Regions from separate parts of the Rothia sp. 18CD1-1 genome, predicted to be linked through region 1. Evidence: predicted binding sites of a transcription regulator. Region 1 holds the regulator's gene; the other holds the start of a gene.
What was found. The regulator LexA, encoded in region 1, represses DNA repair genes until DNA is damaged. The targets are predictions, from matches to a motif close to TCGAACANNTGTTCGA.
Positions count from the first base shown of each region.

Region 2: the regulator LexA is predicted to act here: its motif matches at 4,756-4,771, upstream of uvrA (excinuclease ABC subunit UvrA).

Region 1 covers NZ_JBUZLI010000001.1:303,369-314,283, forward strand. The annotation lists gene miaB (tRNA (N6-isopentenyl adenosine(37)-C2)-methylthiotransferase MiaB) at 1-266, shown strand, start outside; gene miaA (tRNA (adenosine(37)-N6)-dimethylallyltransferase MiaA) at 276-1,214, shown strand; gene dapF (diaminopimelate epimerase) at 1,297-2,232, shown strand; gene ACS1BR_RS01425 (class I SAM-dependent methyltransferase) at 2,276-2,893, opposite strand; gene hflX (GTPase HflX) at 3,018-4,634, shown strand; gene ACS1BR_RS01435 (ATP-dependent DNA helicase) at 4,634-6,691, shown strand; gene lexA (transcriptional repressor LexA) at 6,721-7,437, opposite strand; gene ACS1BR_RS01445 (LysM peptidoglycan-binding domain-containing protein) at 7,727-8,137, shown strand; gene ACS1BR_RS01450 (histidinol-phosphate transaminase) at 8,189-9,325, shown strand; gene hisB (imidazoleglycerol-phosphate dehydratase HisB) at 9,398-10,018, shown strand; gene hisH (imidazole glycerol phosphate synthase subunit HisH) at 10,018-10,704, shown strand; gene ACS1BR_RS01465 (hypothetical protein) at 10,704-10,874, shown strand; gene priA (bifunctional 1-(5-phosphoribosyl)-5-((5-phosphoribosylamino)methylideneamino)imidazole-4-carboxamide isomerase/phosphoribosylanthranilate isomerase PriA) at 10,896-10,915, shown strand, end outside.
Region 2 covers NZ_JBUZLI010000008.1:155,705-166,619, forward strand. The annotation lists gene ACS1BR_RS07740 (DEAD/DEAH box helicase) at 1-222, opposite strand, end outside; gene ACS1BR_RS07745 (formate--tetrahydrofolate ligase) at 352-2,061, shown strand; gene dld (D-lactate dehydrogenase) at 2,143-3,858, opposite strand; gene ACS1BR_RS07755 (MBL fold metallo-hydrolase) at 3,992-4,678, opposite strand; gene uvrA (excinuclease ABC subunit UvrA) at 4,796-7,678, shown strand; gene ACS1BR_RS07765 (HAD hydrolase-like protein) at 7,715-8,419, shown strand; gene uvrC (excinuclease ABC subunit UvrC) at 8,517-10,574, shown strand; gene rapZ (RNase adapter RapZ) at 10,669-10,915, shown strand, end outside.

The DNA of each region.
Region 1 (10,915 bases):
CGGGGCGTACCCCCGATATGCGGCTGGTGCACTTCTCCGTTCCCGACGGTGCCGAGACCCCGCGTCCCGGCGACTTTGTGACCCTGCCCATCACGGAGGCCGGCTCCTTCCACCTGCTTTCCGATCCGGAACCGGCACAGTACGCGGTGCGCAGATCCCGGGCCGGCGATGCGTGGGATCGTGCTCAGGCGGACTCCTGCGGTGCCGGAACCACACAGGTGCCCGGTGCCCCGGTTAACCTGGGTCTGCCGACCTTCCGCAAGTAGTTACCTACCATGTCGGCATTACCCGTTATCTCGGTGGTTGGCCCCACAGGTTCCGGTAAAAGTGATCTGGCCATAGAGCTGGCTCTGGCGCTGGATGGCGAATGCGTCAACGCCGACTCCATGCAGTTCTACCGGGGCATGGATATCGGCACGGCTAAACTGGCCCCGGAAGAAATGCGGGGGGTGCCCCACCACCTACTCGATATTATGGATGTGCGTGAGGAAGCCTCGGTGGCGGTTTTTCAGCGTCAGGCCCGTGAACTGTTTAGTCAGATAGCCGCCCGCGGAAAGGTTCCCATCCTGGTGGGTGGCTCCGGCCTGTATGTTCGGGCGGCCCTAGACCACCTAGAATTTCCGGGAACAGACCCGCAGGTGCGCGCACGGCTTGAAGCCCAGCTGGCACGGGAGGGCAGCGGGGTTTTACGGGCCCGGTTGGCCAGTGTCGATCCCGAGTCCGCGGCACGGGTCACCGACGAGCGTCGTCTGGTGCGCGCCCTTGAGGTGTGGGAGGTGACGGGCCGGCCCTTTTCGTCGTTTATGCCGGTGCGCCGCTACGTGTCTGAGGCGCTACAGATCGGCATTAACGGGGACCGCCACCAGCTGCATGAACGTCTGCATACCCGGGTTGTGGTGATGAACCGGCGGGGCCTGTTGGCCGAGGTCGAGCGGCTGGAGTCCCGGGGACTGCGCGAGGGTAAAACGGCCTCACAGGCTATCGGCTACAGGCAGTTTCTGCGGGTGCTTGACTCAAGCCGCGGCCTGTTGAACGAGCCCTACACGGTCGATCGGGCAATTGAAGATACGGTGACGGCCACCCGGCAATTTGCCCGCCGCCAGCTCACCTGGTTTAGGGCGGACCCGCGGGTGAGCTGGATCGACTGGGCCGGTGCCGACCCGGTGGCACACGCGGTCAAACTGGCCCGCGATTTTATGGGGCGGGGCGGGTAACCCAACCCGGTGTAGGCCGAGGGCTTGAGAGCCCTCGACAGCGTAAAATAGCACAGGAGAATCGTTTGCTTGAGAGGGTGCAATGAGTGAGAACCAAAACAGGTGGGGGCAGGCCACCGGTGTATCCCTGACAAAGGGGCAGGCCACCGGCAACGACTTTGTGCTGGTGACAGACCCCGACGCTGCCCTTGATATCACCCCTGAACTGGTGGCCGCTGTCTGCGACCGCCACTTTGGTATCGGGGCAGACGGCTTGATCCGGGCCGTAAAAACAAAGGCGGTGAGCCCCGGTACTGAATCGGGGGAGGACCGATGGTTTATGGACTACCGCAATGCCGACGGCAGCGTTGCCGAAATGTGCGGTAACGGTGTGCGCGCCTTTGTGCACTACCTGGTGACCGAGGGGCTGATATCCCTGGCCGAGGGGGAGCAGGTGCAGATTGATACCCGGGCCGGGGTAAAAACTGTGGGCAAGACCGAGGACGGCTACGCTGTCGATATGGGGCCCTGGAGCCTTATTCACGGCGACCAGGCACGGGACACCGGCTCTGACTCCACGGTGAGTGCCGGGGGACTGATAACACCGCGTCCGGCCCTGTCGATCTCTATGGGAAACCCGCACACCGTGGTCATGCTGGGCAGCATTGGCAAACTTGAGGGGCTGGGCTTGGAGAAAGCTCCCCAGGTTTCCCCCGTCCCGGCTCAGGGCACCAACGTGGAGTTTGTGGTTCCCGAGGAAATCGAGGAGACCATGGCAGAAACCGGTGCCTCGGGTGTGGGGGCTGTGCGTATGCGTGTCTACGAGCGCGGCGTCGGCGAGACCCTGTCCTGCGGTACCGGGGCGTGTGCCGCTGCGGCGGCGACCCGGTTTTGGGGTGGGGAAGAAGCCCCCGATGAGTGGCTGGTGTATGTTCCCGGCGGCACCCTAGCCGTCACCTTTGTGCTGGGTCCCGATGATCTGGAACACGTGGTCTTGGCGGGGCCTGCCGAGATGGTGGGTAAGGTGATTCTTCTCTAAAACAGTTGCGCCCCCCTCTGCCGGGCCGGCAACCGGCGCCGGCCTATAGCCGGGACACCCGTATAATCCTGTATCCCTTTGCTGTGTCGTACCGGTCCACCTCAAAGACACCGGGATAGCTGCGGTCAAGGTCCTGCTGAAGCCACCTGTGCAGAGAATCTGCCCCCAGGTTTTTCTGCACCACGAGGTATGCCTGACCGGCGGGAGCCAGACGCGGTATCCAGGTCCGTAAAATTGTGTGAAGTACCTGTTTACCCACACGGATGGGCGGGTTAGACCAGATGGTGTCGAAGGTGAGAGACTCATCCACCTCATCGGGATGGTGGACTTCCACGCCGGTGAGCCCCAGCCGGGCAGCATTGCTGCGGGTGAGACGGGCGGAGCGGCCATTGACCTCCACGCCCACCACCTTTGCCCGCGGTAGCTTGAGGGCGAGAGCGAGGGTCAGCGGCCCCCAGCCGGTGCCAATATCCAGCACCGTCTCACCCCGCGGCTGCGGCACCTTCTCCAGCAGGATTGCGGTTCCCTTATCGACCCCGGCGGGGCTGAAAATACCGGCGGCAGTCTCCACGGTCACCGTCTTCCCCGCGAGGTCAACCTCAACCGGGCGGGGGCGAAAATCACCGGAGGGGTCAGAAGAAAAATAATGCTGCGCAACCATAGAAACCACTCTACTGCCGCCCACAGCGGCCCACCGGCAGAGACCGACTCGCTGTGAGAAAAACCGCCCCCGCGGATAGACCGGCACAGATAACATAGATCAAAGTACAGCGTGAAAGGAATGAATGGGCACCCCTGAAAACAAGACCACAGCAACGGCGGGTCAACAACCCAGCGACGAACTCTTACGAGAAACGGTTGACCGCGTTTTGGGTCGCTCGACCGCCCAGCCACACAGGCACAGCGTACTCGAAGAAAGGGCCCGCGAACTCTCGAGTGACACCCCCGAATATTCGATCCACGACGGTGACCAGGAAGACCTCGCAGACCGCCGCGCCCTCCGCCGCGTATCCGGGCTCTCCACAGAACTTGAAGATATCACCGAGGTTGAGTACCGCCAACTGAGACTGGAACGGGTGGTACTGGCCGGCCTCTGGACCGAGGGCACGGTTGAGGAAGCAGAGAACTCTCTGCGTGAACTGGCTGCCCTGGCGGAGACCGCCGGCTCCGAGGTACTCGACGGTATTGTGCAGCGCCGGCTCAAGCCCGACCCAGGAACGTTTCTCGGCTCGGGTAAAGCGCTAGAACTCAAAGATATTGTGACCGCGCACGGTGCCGATACCGTGATCGTTGACTCGGAGCTGGCGCCTTCCCAGCGTCGCGCCCTGGAGGATATTGTCAAGGTCAAGGTGATTGACCGCACCGCGCTTATCCTCGACATTTTTGCCCAGCACGCTAAATCGCGGGAAGGTAAGGCGCAGGTGGAGCTGGCCCAGCTCGAGTACATGCTGCCGCGTCTTCGCGGCTGGGGCGAATCTCTTTCTCGGCAGGCTGGCGGGCGCGCAGCCGCCGGTGAGGGTATCGGTTCCCGCGGCCCCGGCGAAACCAAGATAGAGATGGACCGGCGGAGGCTACGCGCCCGCATGGCAAAGCTTCGCCGCGAGATTGCGGCCATGGAACCGGCACGCCAGACCAAGCGTCTCAACCGCCGCCGTCACCGGGTACCCTCGGTGGCTATAGCCGGCTACACGAACGCGGGTAAATCGTCGCTGTTGAACAGGCTCACCGACGCCGGTGTGCTGGTTGAGAACGCGCTTTTTGCTACCCTCGACCCCACCGTGCGCAGGGCCCAGACCCCCGACGGTGTGGGCTACACACTCTCTGACACCGTGGGGTTTGTTCGCTCGCTGCCCACCCAGCTGGTTGAGGCTTTCCGCTCCACCCTTGAGGAGGTGGCTGATGCCGACCTCATCGTGCACGTGGTTGATGGCTCCCACCCCGACCCGGAGGGGCAGATCAGGGCTGTCCGTGAGGTGTTTGCAGAGGTGCAGGCGCAGAATATTCCCGAGATCATTGTGCTGAATAAGGCCGACACCGCAGATCCTTTGACGGTGGCGAGGGTGCGTCAGCGTGAGGCGCACACGGTGGTGGTTTCTGCTCGTACCGGCGATGGAATTGACGAGCTGAAACAGCGTATTGCTCGAATGATTCCGCGGCCCTCCGTGGAGGTACATCTTCTGGTGCCCTATGACCGCGGTGGGGTAGTTTCGCGCCTGCACGAGTGGGACGCGGAGATTCTTGACACAGCGTTTGTGACCGACGGCACCTATGTGCGGGTGCTGGTTCGCCAGGAGGCGGTGGCTGAGCTCGCCGAGTTCAGCGTGGACGGTGAGCTGCTGGAGCTGCTGCAACCGGAAATTGACGAGGCTGTGCGTACCGGGGCCGTGGAGACCACCCGCTGATGAGTGGGAACCAGAGGAGGGCCGGAGAGGTGCAGGCCCCCACCGGCAGCGAACCGGAGACCCTGCCGGGGGCGCAGCCGGTGGTGAAGCTGCTGGATACCGCCGTGCAGAAGAGCGGAGGGCAGATACGGGCGGGCCAGCGGATGATGGCGGCGCGGGTAGCGCAGGCCTTTGAGCTGAACCAGCATCTGCTGGTTCAGGCCGGTACCGGCACGGGTAAGTCTTTGGGGTATCTGGTTCCGGCCCTGCACGCCGCCCGCGGCAGTGAGAAGCCGATTGTGGTTGCGACGGCAACCCTGGCCCTGCAATCGCAGATCGTTAACAGGGATATTCCGCGTTTGCTGGAGTCTCTGGCCGATGAACCCGAGTCGGAGATGGAGGTGGCGGTGCTCAAGGGACGTAATAACTATGTTTGCCTGCACAAGGTGGCCGGCGGTTACCCCGAGGAGGAACAGGAAAGTCTCTTTGGCCGTGATGTGAGCGGGGAAGTTGGCAGGCTGGGCGAGGAGATGGTGCGCCTGCGCGCCTGGGCACAGACCACCGACTCGGGGGATAGGGACGAGCTGATGCCGGGCGTTTCCGACCGCGCCTGGCAGCAGGTTTCGGTTTCAGCCTCGGAGTGCTTGGGTAAGCGCTGCCCGCTGGTGGAGTCTTGCTTGAGCGAGCAGGCTAGGGAGCGGGCGGCGAACGCCGATATTGTGATTACCAACCATGCCCTTTTGGCCATTAACGCCTTTGAGGGAATCGGGGTGCTTCCCGATCACGAAATAGTGATTATCGATGAGGCACACGAGCTGGTTGACCGGGTGACCGGGGCGGTGACCGGCTCCCTGTCCGCGCTCATGGTCTCGACCGCCGCACGGCTGGTGCGCAAAAATACCGCTGCCAACCATGAGCCGCTGGAGCAGGCTGCCCGAGCCCTGGACAGTTCTCTGGACGGTGTGCCGGCCGAACTTTTGCCCGCAGGTTTACCCGAGCGTGTGCGTAGCGCGATGGAGGCTGTGCGCGATGCCGGCCGCGCAGCGCTGTCCGACACAAAAAGCGATGCTAAAGATGCTGATGCCGGCCGGCAGATGGCGCGGGCTAAACTCACCGAGATCGTGGACCTTGCCACACGGATACTGGAGGCCGATGAGAGGTTTGAGGCGGTGTGGGTTTCCCGTTCCGGCTCCTGGGAGCAGGGGCGGGGATATGTTCCCGCTGCCGACACGGATCCGGCAACTCTCACCATTGCACCGCTGTCTGTTGCCGCCCGCCTGCGGGAGGGGCTTTTTGAGGGACGCAGCGTGGTGCTCACCTCGGCGACGCTGGCCCTGGGCGAGTCCTTTGACCATGTTGCCGGTGCACTGGGTTTGCAGGGTTCAGGTGCTCCCCGGTGGCAGGCTGTCGATGTCGGTTCCCCCTTTGACTATCCCCGGCAGGGGGTGCTGTACCTGGCGGCCGATCTTGAGAAACCGGGGCGCGGTATTTCACAGCAGCAACTTGATCGGGTAGTGGACTTGGTCAAGGCTTCCGGTGGCGGGGCCCTGGGTCTTTTTTCCTCGCGGCGGGCGGCAGAGGAAGCCGCAGCCTATGCGCGGGATAAGACGGAGTTTAGGGTGCTGGTGCAGGGGGAGTCGTCTCTGCGCGCACTGGTGGCAGAGTTTGCTGAGGATAGCGCCTCCTGCCTTTTTGGCACAATGAGCCTGTGGCAGGGTGTGGACGTTCCGGGGGATTCGTGCCGGCTGGTGATCATCGACAGGATTCCTTTCCCCCGCCCCGACGATCCGCTATCGGCGGCACGCACGCGCGCCGTGGCCCGGGGCGGGGGCAACGGTTTTATGGCGGTTTCTGCCTACCGTGCAGCGGTACGAATGGCCCAGGGGGCCGGGAGACTGATTCGCACCACGTCAGACCGCGGGGTGGTTGCGGTTCTCGACTCCCGGTTGGCCACGGCCCGCTACGGAAACTACATTGTGGGCGCGCTCCCACCGTTTTGGCGGACCGGCAATACCGAGACCGTGCTGGCGGCCCTGCGGCGGCTGGCCGCCAGCACGGACGGGGAAGAAACTGGGTAGCCTTTTTAAAAAGAGACTACGCTGGTGAGCTAGAGGCTTCTGAGGACAGAGACGACCTTTCCCATGATGCTTGCCTGATCCCCGAGGATCGGCTCATAGCGGGTGTTCTGCGGTAGCAGCCAGGTATGGCCGTCCCGCTGGCGGAAGGTTTTTACCGTTGCTTCATCATCGAGCAGTGCGGCCACAATGTCCCCGTTGACAGCGGTGTTTTGGGAGCGGACTACCACCCAGTCGCCGTCGCAGATGGCCGCATCGATCATGGAGTCTCCCCTAACCTTGAGCATAAAAAGATCACCTTTGCCCACGATCTGGCGGGGCAGGGTCATCACATCTTCGATGGACTGCTCGGCCGTAATGGGGCTTCCGGCGGCAATTCTGCCGACGAGGGGGACCACCGCAAAGTCATCGGAGTCCTGTTCCAGCTGCGGAAGTTGGACGATGGCGGTACTACTCTCCTCCGTTTCCTCCTGCGGGGGGTTGAATTCGTCGGTGAGAAGCTCGATGGCCCGGGGGCGCTTTGAATCGCGGCGAATATAGCCCATGTCGGCTAGGCGGCCGAGCTGGTGGTCGACCGAGGAGAGGGAAGCTAGGCCCACCAGGTCGCCAATTTCGCGCATGGAGGGAGGGTAGCCGTAGGTGTCAATGAACGTGGCAATGGCGGACAAAATACTGTGCTGACGCGCGGTGAGGGGGCGTTTCTTTGGCTGACCTGTTCCCTGCACGGGACGAGTATTTTTTTCGCTCACGGTGTTCCCCTCGGTAGAAACTGCTTATCGTGTCAGACCCCCGGCGCACACTGGATGGTGCGCTAGCCTTCCTCGAAATGATGCTCGGGCGCGGCACCGAGAAAACCAAAAACACGGGTGTCCTAGTACAAGATTAGGGGACCGAGAGTGAAAATCCAAACATTTGTTCTAATTTCTGTCGACTGTATTCGAATTTTCTGGTAGAACATAAATACGGGTTTCGAATATAGGTTCGAAAAATGGTTCGAAATCTCACGCACACCACCTTGTAAGGAGAACTCTCATGAGCATGATGGCAGTACCTAGCCGGGTAGCAAACGTTAGCGGTAGCAGCCTTTCTCTGCGCGGTATCCGGAGGGCGAGGGATAGGCGGCGGCAGAAAACCTGGCATCTTACCCGCCGCGGCCGCTTCGTTTTTCGAGGCCTACCCCTGCTCACCCTTGCCACCCTCATTCTTCTGGGCGCTGTAGCCCTGGCTCACCCCGGTATGGCCCGGGCCGGAAACGATGAACAGAGCCAACCCGCCACCGCGCTGGTTACCGTTCGGGCGGGCCAAACTCTCTGGGAAATTGCCGGTCAGACCGCACCCACCCAGGATGTCCGCGATGTGGTCAATGAAATTATGGAGCTCAACGATCTCAGCTCGGTGTCGATCGTCAGCGGCCAGCAGCTTGAGGTTCCTCTGTATACCCAGCAGTAGCGGAGGCCAACACGGCGGTGAGATACGCTTCTCACCGGTAGACTGTTGAGCGTGACTGAACGACTTGAGAGACTCAGCCGGCTGCCGCTACGCGACGATCTGCGCGGCCGCTCTCCTTACGGGGCGCCCATGATCGACGTGCCTGTAGCCATCAACGTCAACGAAAACACCCACCCCCTCCCCGACGAGGTGGTGGACGCCATCTCTCGGGAGGTGGCCCGCGCCGCACAAACCCTCAACCGTTACCCAGACCGTGAATTCACCGCCCTGCGCGAAGAACTCGCCGCCTACCTGGGGAGCGGTCTTGGTGCCGAGAATATATGGGCCGCCAACGGCTCTAACGAGATTCTGCAGCAGCTCATGCAGGCCTTTGGTGGCCCTGGGCGCACTGTCCTTAGTTTTGTGCCCACCTACTCCATGTACCCGCTTTTAGCGGACGGCACCAACACGGCCTTTATCACCGGTCGTCGGGCAGAGGATTTTTCTCTGCCGGCAGAGTTGGCCCTTGAACAGGTCAGAGAATACAGGCCGAATATGGTGGTGCTGTGCTCACCCAACAATCCCACCGGAACGACCCTTGATCTCGCGGTGGTTGAGGCGGTTTATGAGGCCATGGCTGAACACAACGGAATCACGGTGGTCGACGAGGCATACGCCGAATTCGCCCGAGACCCCCGCAAGACCGCGCTCACCCTGCTTGCGGGCAGACCTCTTCTGGTGGTTTCACGCACCATGAGCAAGGCATTTGGGTTAGCCGGGGCCCGCCTGGGCTATTTTGCGGCCGATACGGCAATAGCCGACGCCGTGCGTCTGGTGCGCCTGCCCTACCACCTGTCTGCACTCACCCAGGCTACCGCGGTTGCTGCGCTGCGGCATCGGCGGCAGCTGCTGGCAAATGTTGACGATATCCGGGCCCAGCGGGACCGAATCGTTAAAAAACTCACGGACCTTGGGTTGCGGCCGGCACGATCAGACTCAAATTTTGTGTTCTTTGGTGGGCTCCGCAATGAAAAAGAGGCCTGGCAGTATTTGCTTGACCGCGGGATCCTGGTCCGTGACAACGGGATCGCGGGGCATCTGCGGGTTACCGCCGGTACCGAGGAGGAGACCACCGCCTTTTTGGAGAATCTTGAAAACTATGTGCGCGATAGCGGGGAGATAGAACACCGGCAGCCCAGCACGGGCTAGGGAATGGCCGGACATTTTCTTACCCGTGCTATAGGCTGTGGAACAGGAAAATGATAAACCCACGGGGGAAACATGGAAACAAGCACCGGGATCGGCCCGCGTCTGGCGCAGGCGAGCAGGGAAACCAGCGAATCGTCGGTGAGCCTCACGATTAATCTGGACGGCCGGGGAGACTCTGACATAGACACGAGTGTGCCCTTCTTCGATCACATGCTCACCGCCCTGTCGCGGCACTCGCTTATAGATATGAATATAAAATGCAGCGGAGACACCCATATTGATGTGCACCATACGGTGGAGGATACCGGTATTGTGCTGGGTCAAGCCCTGCGGGAGGCGCTGGGAGATAAAGCCGGAATTCGCCGCTTTGGCGAGGCCACCGTGCCGCTTGACGAGGCAATCGCCCACTGCGTGGTGGACATTTCGGGTAGACCCTACCTGGTGCACCGGGGTGAACCCGAGGGTTTTGAATACCACCTGATCGGCGGGCACTTTACCGGATCCATGGTTCGGCACGTGCTGGAGGCTATCGCGTATCACGCTGGAATATGCGTGCACATGACGGTTATGGGTGGCCGAGACCCCCACCATATTGCCGAGGCAGAGTTTAAGGCGCTGGCTCGTGCTCTGCGGCAGGCACTTGAGCCGGATCCGCGCCATACCGGTATTCCTTCTACCAAGGGGGCGCTCTAGTGGCGGGGAACGCGCAGCCTGCCGTTGTTGTGCTTGACTACGGGGCGGGCAATATCCGTTCGGCCGTGCGTGCCCTGCGGCAGGCCGGTGCCAGGGTGATTCTCTCCCACCGGGAAGACGACGTGCTGGCCGCAGACGGCCTGGTGGTTCCCGGGGTGGGTGCCTTTCATGCTGTGGTTGAGGGGCTCGAGAGGGTGCAGGGTTTTCGTCTCATTGGCCGCCGTGTGGCGGGGGGACGGCCCGTGCTGGGTATCTGCGTGGGTTTGCAGGTGCTCTTTGACAGGGGAGTTGAACACGGTATTGAATCGCGGGGAATGGGGGAGTGGCCCGGAACCGTTGAGCGGCTCAAGTCGGAGGTGGTTCCGCATATGGGCTGGAACACCGTGCAGCCGCCGCCGGGATCCACTCTTTTTCGCGGCGTAGAAAATGAGCGGTTCTATTTTGTGCACTCCTACGGGGTGCAGCGCTGGGACTTTGAACAGAACAGCGATTCTATGGCCCCGCCGCAGGTAACCTGGTCACACCACGGTGGCCCCTTTATCGCCGCGGTGGAGAACGGCCCCCTCAGCGCCACCCAGTTCCACCCCGAAAAATCTGCGGATGCGGGGATTCAGCTGCTCAGAAATTGGATATCAACCCTGCCTATCAGTGGCAGACTTGACCACCGTCTAGAGGAGGAGCGCTAGTGAGTACCGCTGTTTCGGGTTTGATTTTGATGACGTTCGGAGCCTTTTTTGTGGGCGGTGCCTGGTCGTTTCGCCAGCAGAAGCTGCCGGTTCCTGTGCAGGTTGTCATGGCGCTTGCCGGTCTTGCCGTGTTTGTCTACGGCGGATACATACTTTTCACCTACAACTGAGTTAGCGAGGTAGAGCACACCATGGTAGAGGATCGTTTAGA
Region 2 (10,915 bases), on a different contig from region 1:
CGAACCCGTCGGGGTGGCCAGCACAACGTTACCCCCCGACGCAATCTCCATAACAGCCTCATCCTGGGCAGGGTAGAGCTCCATGCCTTGTGAGGCAACCCAGGCCAGAAAAGCCTCGTAAATCTCCTCGCCTGTCAGCGGATTAGAGGCAAAATCACCGCGAAAATAGCGGCGAGAAGGATCAGCAAACCCCGGATCAAGAAACTCAAGAATATTTTTCATGGTGCCACCAGTCTACCGGCCGCCACACCGTGCGTGTCAGGAGACAGAGAAAAGAAGAGATCAGCCACCCCCAATTGCTAGAGTAGGTAACGGAGATAACAACCACTCCACAGTCCAAAGGAGCACATCATGGGAAAAACCTTCCCCACCGACCTCGAAATAGCGCAGGCCACCGAGCTAGAACCCATCAGTCGGATCGCCGCCGAGGCAGATATCCCAGAAAACCGACTAGAACCCTACGGCACATACGTGGCTAAGGTACTCCTCGACGAAACCACCACGGCAGAAACCGCCCTAGCAAAAGGCAGCAAATACGTGGTGGTCACCGCCGTCACCCCCACCCCGCTCGGTGAGGGCAAAACAGCCACCTCGGTCTCTCTAGCCCAGGGTATGGCGCACACCGGGCGTAAAGCAATGCTGACCCTGCGCCAACCGTCCATGGGACCCACCTTCGGTATCAAAGGAGGAGCCGCCGGCGGCGGATACTCACAAATTGTCCCCATGGAAAAACTCAACCTCCATCTCACCGGCGACTTCCACGCGGTCACCGCAGCACACAACCTCCTTGCCGCCATGATTGATAATCACCTCCACCACGGCAACGAACTCAACATCGATACCCGCAACATATCCTGGCGTCGAGTGCTCGATATCAATGACCGATCCCTGCGCAACGTCATTATCGGACTGGGCGAACGCATGGACGGTGTGCCGCGCGAAACGGGGTTCGACATCACCAGTGCCTCCGAAATCATGGTGATTCTCTCCCTAGCAACCAGCTTCGATGACCTCCGTACCCGCCTGGGTAAAATCGTGATCGGCTACAACACGTCGGGTAAGCCCGTTACCGCCAAAGACCTCAAAGCCGATGGCTCACTCGCGGTCATTCTCGCCGACGCCATCAACCCCAATCTGCTTCAAACCCTCGAGCACACCCCCGCACTCATTCACGCCGGTCCCTTCGGCAACATTGCCACCGGAAACTCTTCCGTCGTCGCCGACTACGTGGGGCTAGAATACTCCGACTACGTCATCACGGAGGCAGGCTTTGGGGCAGATATGGGAGCCGAACGGTTCTTCAATGTCAAATGCCGTGTATCGGGACTGAAACCCGATGCCGCAGTACTGGTGGTCACCGTGCGCTCACTCAAGTCTCATTCGGGGCTTTACAAGATTGTCCCGGGCAAACCCCTACCCGAGCAGATGCTCCGGGAATCACCCGAAGACGTGATGGCCGGTGCAGCCAACCTCAAGAAACATATTGAGATCGTGCGCGGTTTTGGGGTGCAACCTGTGGTGGCCATCAATGCTTTCCCCACCGACTTTGATTCTGAACATGCGGTGATTCGCGAGATTGCCGAGCAGGCCGGTGCCCGCGTGGCGATTCATCGAGGTGTTGCTGAAGGCGGTGCCGGTACCACCGAGTTAGCTGATGCTGTTGCCGAAGCCTGTGAGGATAAGAGCGAGCTGGTATACACCTACAGCGACGATGATTCGCTGGAGACCAAAATTGAGAAAGTCGCTACCGGAGTGTACGGTGCGGACGGTATTGAGATCGCACCGGTTGCCCGTAAACAGCTCTCCCGTTTTGAGGAGCTGGGTTATGGCAAACTGCCGGTGGTGATCGCTAAAACCCATCTTTCGATTTCTTCTGACCCGGCCCTTAAAGGGGCACCCACCGGCTGGACTCTGCCGGTGCGGGAGGTACGCTTGGCTGCGGGGGCGGGCTACGTCTACGCTATCTGCGGTACTATGCGGACCATGCCGGGGCTGGCTAAATCGCCGGCGGCAGAGCGTATTGGCTTTGACGACGACGGTAAAATGGTGGGACTCTTCTAGCCCTACTGCGTGCGGTGAAGGGGGCCCTCCTGGGCGAGGACCCCCTTTCACCGCGGGGAACGGTAGGCGGGTTCGATCCCGCTACGCCCAGTTCTTTCGGGGCGAGGTGCCACCGATACCGGCATTGAAGGTGTTGGTCGGATCGAGCTCTTTGAAGTGCTCGACCATGTCCTCGGGCATACGGTAGAGACGCCCGTAGTTGTGCTCTGCCGGCAGCTTCGCGCCGCGCGCTTCAAGCAGCTCCTGAATCCGATCGTGCAGTTTCTCCGGGTCAACACCCTTTTTAGCGACGTAGTCCTGGTGCATGACGTGGCAGAAGAAATGACCGTAGTAGGCGGTCACATCCAGCTGGTCGGCGAGTTCCCGGGGGAGTACCTCGAGCCAGTCCCAGTCATCGCGGCGTAGCGCCACATCAATCGGAATCAGCCCGGAGATGCGCTTGCGTTTCATGCTGGCGTAGCGGGTTGCGGCGCTGGCGGCACCGAAACGGTTTAACGACGCACTTTTTTCTTCGTCTTTCGTGCACACAAAGAAATCACCCTCGTGCTCGGGGTCGGCAAAGAAATCCCCGAGTATTTTTTCGCTCTCACCTGCCTGAGCGGCGCTGACGGTGAGGAGCAGGTGATGCTCAAAGCGGTTGCGATACTCTCTCAGTCTCTGGGGCAGCTGGTTGGGTACCAGGTTAAACACGGTCTGCGAGACCGTATCGGCAAAGGTCGGGCCGATACCCGGAATCTTACTGAAAACACCGTTGGCCCAGGTTTTGAAAGCGAACATGCGGGCCTGTAAACCGGGGCTCATATACTTCAGAAAAACATAGGTGTCTTTACCGTATTTCTCGGCCAAATCGAAGGCGCTGCGGCCCATGTACTCGCCCGAAATCGGTAGCGGCATATCAGCTGTCAGGAATGCGCGACGAATTTCTTCAAGCTCCCGCGGGCTGCGAGTGCCGATGTAAAACGTAGTGGGGTTCTGCTCCATCGGGAAGGTGCGTGTACGCACGGCAAAAACCATGATTTTCCCGGCTGAACCTGATGCCTCGAACAGGTAGTCGGGGTTGGCGTTGTAGCGTGCCGGGGTCGGTTCCAGCTTGCGCAGGTGCTCAGCATATTCGGTCTCGCTGCTGTCGGCGGGAGCCGGGGTCACATCGGCAGGTGACCAGTCGCCGCGTTGTAGGCGGTCGAGGGCAACTTCGGGGTCATCCCCGAGCTCGATACCCAGGTGGTTGACGAGTTCTACCCCACCCCGGTCGGTGACACGGGCGTATATGGCTTCGCGGGTGAAAGCCGGGCCCTTGCGGATCTGACTGCCGCCGGAGCTGTTGGCAATACCGCCGATCACTGATGCGCCGATAGAGGTTGATCCAATAACCGAGTGCGGCTCACGCCGGTACGGGGCGAGTTCTTCGGTGAGGTGCGTCAGCGTGGTACCGGCGAGCGAGATGGCTTCGCGGGCATCATTGATGAGGTACACCCGGTTGATGCGGTGGGTTGAGATCACCACGACGGGGCGGTCATAGGGTTGAAAGCCCGGCCCAGAACCGCCGGTTAAACCGGTGTTTGAGGCCTGGATAATCACCATGACATCGCTGTCAACACAGACCTGCAAAGACTTCCACATCTGAACCAGTGTGGAAGGACGCAACACGGCTAAGACGGGGCCCCCACCAAAACGGTAGCCCCTGCTGTAGGGCATGGTTGCCCGCTCTGATGTGAGCACGTTTTCTGCACCAACAATATTCTTGAAAACTTCGAGTACCCGGTGTTCTGCGCCCGTTGTTTTGTGGGGAGAAGTCATCTCAAATCTTCCTATCAGTAGTTGCTTTCGCCTCGGCCAAGCGGTAAGGCCACTGCGTGGAGGATGGGTTCACTAGTCATCTTCTGACGCCGAATACGAGCTGTCAAACGGACGGGGCGCAGGCCGGAGGGGTTTACCAGCCCCGCTCCTTCCACGTGGGCAGGTGGGGGCGCTCGATACCCAGGGTTGTTGGGCTGCCGTGGCCGGGCAGCACGAGGGTGTTGTCGTCAAAACGGTCAAAAAGCCGATCGGATACATCGGCGAATAGCCGCCTAAAGTCCCGTAGCGAATCGGTCTTACCCACGCCACCGGGAAACAGCGAATCGCCCGAGAAAATCACGGTGGGTGTTGCGTCAAGGCCCCGAAGCACGTAGGCCATAGAGCCCGCCGTATGGCCCACCAGCGCGACAGCCTCCAGGGAAAAATCTTTAAAGTCAAAAACCTCACCGCCGTCTATAGGCGTGGAAACCTCTACATTTTCCTGAGACCTGATGAGCTTGAAGTCTGCCCGCCCCGCCACGGTGCGCACACCGTAGTGGTGCGCCACCTGTCTCAGCGCCCTGATATGGTCCCAGTGCCCGTGCGTGGTCAGTACCGCAACCGGCCCTTCCGGCTCTCCGTTTCCCGAAAAATCATGTTCCAGGGTGGCGCTGATAAACCTTTGAAGTTCGGTAAAGGAATCGGCGGCATCAATAATTACCTGCTGTCCACTGGATTTGCCGGTGAGAAGATAAACATTGTTTTCCATCTCGGAGACGGAGATAGACCGCACCGTTAGCTGCCGATTATTTAAAAATAGCTGATCTGAAAGGCTGCTCATCTTTCACAGTTTAGGGGGCAATTGTGCCCGTAGCCAACACCACGGCAGAGCGTAGGTGCACAGGTGGTCTGCGGGCATAGAATATATTTTCGAACATACCCGATGCGAAGGAAGACGATGTCCCACAACTTTGCTGCAACCGGCTCTCGAGACCTCGCCCAGGTGCGGGTACAGGGTGCCCGCGAAAACAACCTCAAAAACGTTGATCTCACTATCCCCCGAGACGCAATGGTGGTTTTCACGGGTCTTTCGGGGTCGGGTAAATCGTCGCTTGCCTTTGACACCATCTTTGCTGAGGGACAGCGTCGCTACGTGGAGTCGCTGTCTTCCTATGCCCGCATGTTTTTAGGACAGGTGGATAAACCCGACGTTGATTTTATTGAGGGCCTTTCACCGGCGGTCTCGATCGACCAGAAATCCACCTCAAAAAACCCGCGATCCACCGTGGGTACCATCACCGAGATCTACGATTATATGCGTTTGCTCTGGGCCAGGGTGGGTCGCCCGCACTGCCCGGTCTGCGGCCAAAAAATTTCTCGGCAAACACCCCAGCAGATCGTTGACCAGCTCATGGGCCTTCCCGAGCGTACCCGTCTACAGGTGCTAGCTCCTGTGGTCTCGGCACGGAAGGGAGAATTTACAGACCTCTTTAAAGACCTCACCACACAGGGTTTTTCGCGCGCCCGTGTGGACGGCGAACAGGTGCAGCTTGCCGACCCCCCCACACTCGCCAAACAGTACAAGCACACCATTGACGTGATTGTTGACCGTATTGTTATTAAGGAGTCGGTGCAGCAGCGTCTGACTGATTCTATTGAGACGGCGCTGAATTTGGCCGAGGGCAGGGTGCTCATTGACTTTGTTGACCGGCCGGCTGATTCGCCCGAGCGCACCCGCAGCTTTAGCGAACATCTTGCCTGTCCCAACAATCACCCGCTACAGATCGATGAGATTGAGCCCCGTGCCTTCTCCTTCAACTCGCCTTTTGGGGCCTGCCCCGAATGCGACGGTATCGGCTCAAAATTGCAGGTTGATGAAGACCTTGTGATACCTAACCCGGATCTGTCTCTGGGGCAGGGGGCAATAGCTCCCTGGTCGCTGGGCAAAGCAACTAGCGAATACTGGTTGCGGCTGCTTCAGGGCCTGGCCGAGGAACTAGGTTTTAGCCTGGACACTCCCTGGAAAAATCTTCCGGCGAAAGCCAAGAAGGCTATTTTGCGGGGTAAAGATTTTAAGGTGACCGTCTCCTACCGCAACCGCTTTGGCAGAGAGCGCCGTTATACCTCGGGGTTTGAGGGAGTCTACGCGTACATTAAGCGTAAACACGAAGAAACCGAATCGGACTGGTCGAAGGACCGCTATGAGCAGTACATGCGCAATGTTGCCTGCTCTGCCTGTCACGGTGCCCGGCTCAACCCCACCATTTTGGCGGTTAAAGTGGGAGGCTCCTCCATTGCGGAGGTCACCGAGATGCCCATGCGTGAATCTTTACGGTTTATGAGGTCTCTTCAGCTCACCGACCGCGAAGCGCAGATCGCTGAGCTGGTGCTCAAAGAAATAGACGCTCGTTTGCAGTTCCTTCTTGATGTGGGGTTGGACTACCTTACCCTGTCGCGACCGGCAGCCACTCTCTCCGGCGGCGAGGCTCAGAGAATCAGGCTCGCCACCCAGATCGGTTCGGGCCTGGTGGGTGTGCTCTATGTGCTGGATGAGCCCTCCATCGGTCTGCACCAGCGCGATAACCGCCGGCTGATCGAAACCCTCACGAAGCTGCGGAATATGGGTAACACCCTCATCGTGGTTGAGCACGATGAGGACACCATGAAAGAGGCGGACTGGATTGTTGATGTGGGGCCAGGTGCCGGTGAACACGGTGGTCAGGTGGTTCACTCGGGTACTTATGCCGAGCTGTTGAACAACGAAAACTCTATTACCGGTGACTATATGGCCGGTCGCCGCAGCATAGAGATTCCTTCTCGACGCCGCACTGTCGATAAAAAGCGGCGGGTGAAAGTGGTGGGCGCTAAAGAAAACAACCTTAAAAATATAAGTGTCGCGTTCCCTCTGGGAGTCTTTACCGCGGTAACCGGGGTGTCGGGTTCGGGTAAATCAACCCTGGTCAACGAGATCCTCTACACCGCGTTGGCCAACAAGCTCAACGGTGCCCAGCAGGTGCCCGGAAGACACAAGAGCATTGAGGGGCTTGAACACCTTGATAAGATCATCCACGTTGATCAGTCGCCTATTGGGCGGACTCCTCGCTCGAACCCGGCAACCTACACGGGGGTTTTTGACCATATTCGTAAGCTTTTTGCCGAGACCGCTGAGGCAAAAATGCGCGGTTATCAGCCCGGCAGGTTTTCTTTTAACGTCAAGGGCGGCAGATGTGAGGCATGCTCCGGTGACGGCACGCTGAAAATTGAGATGAATTTTTTGCCCGATGTCTACGTGCCCTGCGAAACCTGCCACGGTAAGCGCTATAACCGTGAAACCCTGGAGGTCAAATACAAGGGTAAATCGATCGCCGATGTGCTAGAAATGCCGGTTGAAGAAGCCGCCGATTTTTTTGCGGCCTTTACCCCTATCTCCCGCCACCTCAACACTCTGGTCGATGTTGGCCTGGGGTATATCCGGCTGGGGCAGCCGGCCACCACCCTGTCGGGGGGTGAAGCCCAGCGGGTGAAACTTGCCTCCGAGCTTCAGAAACGCTCCAACGGCAGGTCCATCTACGTGCTCGACGAGCCCACTACCGGCCTGCACTTCGAGGATATTCGTAAGCTGCTCAAGGTCTTGCAGGGGCTGGTTGATAAGGGAAATACGGTGCTCACTATCGAGCATAACCTCGATGTTATTAAGTCGGCCGACTGGATTATTGATATGGGGCCCGAGGGCGGCGACGGGGGCGGCACGGTCATCGCCCAGGGTACGCCCGAGCAGGTTGCCGGTGTCCAGAAGTCATACACCGGGGCTTTTTTGAGGGAGATTTTAGCCTCCCGGTAAACTGATAATCTGACCAGCGTGAGGGAGAGGAACGGTATGATTTCTGCGGTCCTGTGGGATGTGGACGGTACCCTGGTCGACCCGGCGTCGGCTATCACGGGCGGGATGGCCGACGCCCTGGAGGCCCATGGCTATCGGCGGCCCAGTGAGGCTGAGATGCAGAAGTTTGTGGGGCCCCCGGTGAATTTTAGTCTGGCCCATTTCACCGAGGTCCCTCACGAGCGTTTTGGTGAGGTGATTAGCACCTACCGGGATTTTTACCGCGGCCAGGGTATCGCTCGTTCTCGGCTCTATCCCGGTCTGCGGTCGCTGCTGGAGGGGCTGCATGGAGAAGGTATCGCTATGGCGGTGGCCTCCCAAAAGCCCCTTTACCTGGTCCATGAGGTACTGGATCATTTTGGTCTCACCCAATTTTTTACGGTTCTTGCCGGTGCCCCCGATGAGCTGGGATCCGGGGACCAGAGCCTGCCAGCCGATAAACCGGGAATTATCGCCTATGCGGTGGACAATCTCGAAGAAAAAACAGGTCAGCAGCTGGACAGGGGTAGAAGTGTCATGGTGGGGGACAGGCTCTATGACGGCCGCGGCGCGGCTCTCAACGGTATCGCGAGTATCGGTGTGGGCTGGGGGTTCGGTGGGGCAGATGAACTCAGTGCAGAATTTGATGACGTTGTCGGCAGCCCCCAAGAACTTGAGATAGAAATTCGCCGGTGTCTTTCCGGTAAAAGCCGGGCAGGTTAGTTTTCCCGGTGGGTATATAACGGTGTTGCGGACTGTCCGCTGTCCAAAGATACCGGGCAAGATAGTGAGCGTGTAGAGAAAATATTCGAGGAGTGTAGTGGCTGATCCTGCAAGTTACCGGCCTGCGGCGGGGGAGGTGCCCACCCTGCCCGGTGTTTACCGGTTTCGCGACGAATACGGCAGGGTTATCTATGTGGGCAAAGCCAAAAATCTGAGGAATCGGCTAAACTCTTACTTTGCCCACCCGGGGTCCCTTTCCCCCAAAACCTATGCCATGGTGCACACCGGAGCCTCGGTGGAGTGGACGGTGGTTTCGAGCGAACTCGAATCGTTACAGCTTGAATACACCTGGATTAAAGAGTTTACACCGCGTTTTAATATTGCTTTCCGCGACGATAAATCATACCCCTATCTTGCGGTGACCCTGAACGAGCCGATTCCATGCGCCCAGGTGATGCGGGGCGAGAAAAAGAAGGGTGTGCGTTATTTCGGGCCTTTTTCGCAGGCATGGGCTATCCGTGAAACCCTTGATGCTCTGTTGAGGGTTTTTCCTGTGCGCACCTGCACGGCGGGGGTTCTACGCAGAGCCCAGCAGACAGGGCGTCCCTGTCTGCTGGGCTATATCGATAAGTGTTCGGCACCGTGCGTGGGTAGAATCTCGCGTGAGGACCACCTTAAACTTGCCGAGGATCTCTGCCGTTTTATGGGGGGCGGGGCAGAAAAGTTGATGGGCGACCTCACCCGTGACATGAAGAGCGCGGCGGCAGATTTTGACTTTGAAAAAGCGGCGGTACTGCGCGATGATATCGCCGCCCTGAAAAAAGCTTTTGAGCGAAACGCGGTGGTTCTCTCCGACCGGGTCGATGCCGATCTTTTCGCTTTTGCCAGCGATGAGTTGGAGACCGCTGTGCAGGTGTTTTACGTGCGTGGCGGAAGAATTCGGGGGCAGCGTGGCTGGATTGTTGAAAAGGTCGAGGACACCACGGACTCGGCCCTGGTTGAACAGCTGCTCATGCAGGTTTACGGTGAGGTGGCGGAAGTCGCTGCCGCTTCCTCCGGGCTTGAGCTGGAGCAGGCCCAGCACGATATTCCCCGCCAGATCATTGTGTCTCACCTCCCTGACAATCGGGAGAAATTAGAGGAATGGCTGAGCGGTGTGCGGGGGTCGAAAGCCCGGATTACTCTGGCCCAGCGCGGTGATAAGCGGGCCCTGCTCGAAACGGTTGGGGAGAATGCGAGGCAGTCCTTAAACCTGCATAAATCACGGCGGGCCACCGATCTCACCACCCGTTCGGCTTCCCTGGTGCAGTTGCAGGAGGCCCTGGAGATTGCCGACCCTCTTCTGCGGATAGAATGCTATGACATTTCGCATGTGCAGGGCACCAATGTGGTCGCCTCCATGGTGGTTTTTGAGGACGGTCTGCCCAAGAAAAGTGACTACCGAAAATTCTCTATCTCGGGGGAGGCCGCTCGCGATGACACCGCGAGCATGTACGATGTGATTTCGCGTCGTTTCCGCCGCTATCTGGCCGACCTTCAGAAGAGGACAGAAGCTCCGCCGCGTAGCGGAGAAATATCGGCTCAACAGGCGGCAGAGAAGGAAGTTGTCAGGTTCGCCTACCCTCCTAACCTGGTTCTTGTCGACGGTGGCCCACCCCAGGTGGCCGCTGCCTCTACTGCCCTGGCCGACCTGGGGATCACCGATGTTCATGTGGTGGGAATAGCCAAACGTCTTGAAGAGCTCTGGCTGCCCAACGACGATTTTCCTGTGATTCTTCCGCGCTCATCCGAGGCACTGTTTCTGGTGCAGCGGCTCAGGGATGAGGCCCACCGTTTCGCTATCAGTTTTCACAGGTCTAAGCGTGGGCAGGCTATGGTGAAGTCTGCTCTTGACGGTGTGGAGGGTCTGGGGCCGGCTAAACGCGAGGCGCTGATTAAGCATTTTGGTTCTCTGAAGGGGATTATCGCCGCGGGTGAGGAGCGGCTGCAAGAAGTCAGCGGTATTGGGCCGGCAATGGCACGCAGGATTGTTGAGCATTTTGATAGCCCGTCCGATCCTGGGACAGACGAAGAGGCACCGGAACAAGACGAAGGTCTTGACGAGATCCCGCCGGGAGGTTTTAACCCCGCAACCGGGGAAATACTGGGGGAATAGGGCTACCGGTATGGCGACAGTACATACTAGTCTGGTAGTTGAAAACAATGAGTGGAGGGACAGGGCTGTGAGCGAGAGCCAGCGTTTAGAACCAATGAAGGAAGTCAAACCGGAAATTCTGGTGATCACCGGTATATCGGGTGCGGGAAGAAGTACGGCGGCCAACACGCTCGAAGACGAGGGCTGGTATGTGGTGGATAATATTCCCCCGCAGATGCTTCAGGCCCTGGCTGATCTCATTACCCGCGCCCCCGAATCGATGCCCAAATTTGCGGTGGGGATAGATATTCGTTCGCGGGCCCTCTTTAACGATTTACCGGCGGCAATAGATACGCTGCGTA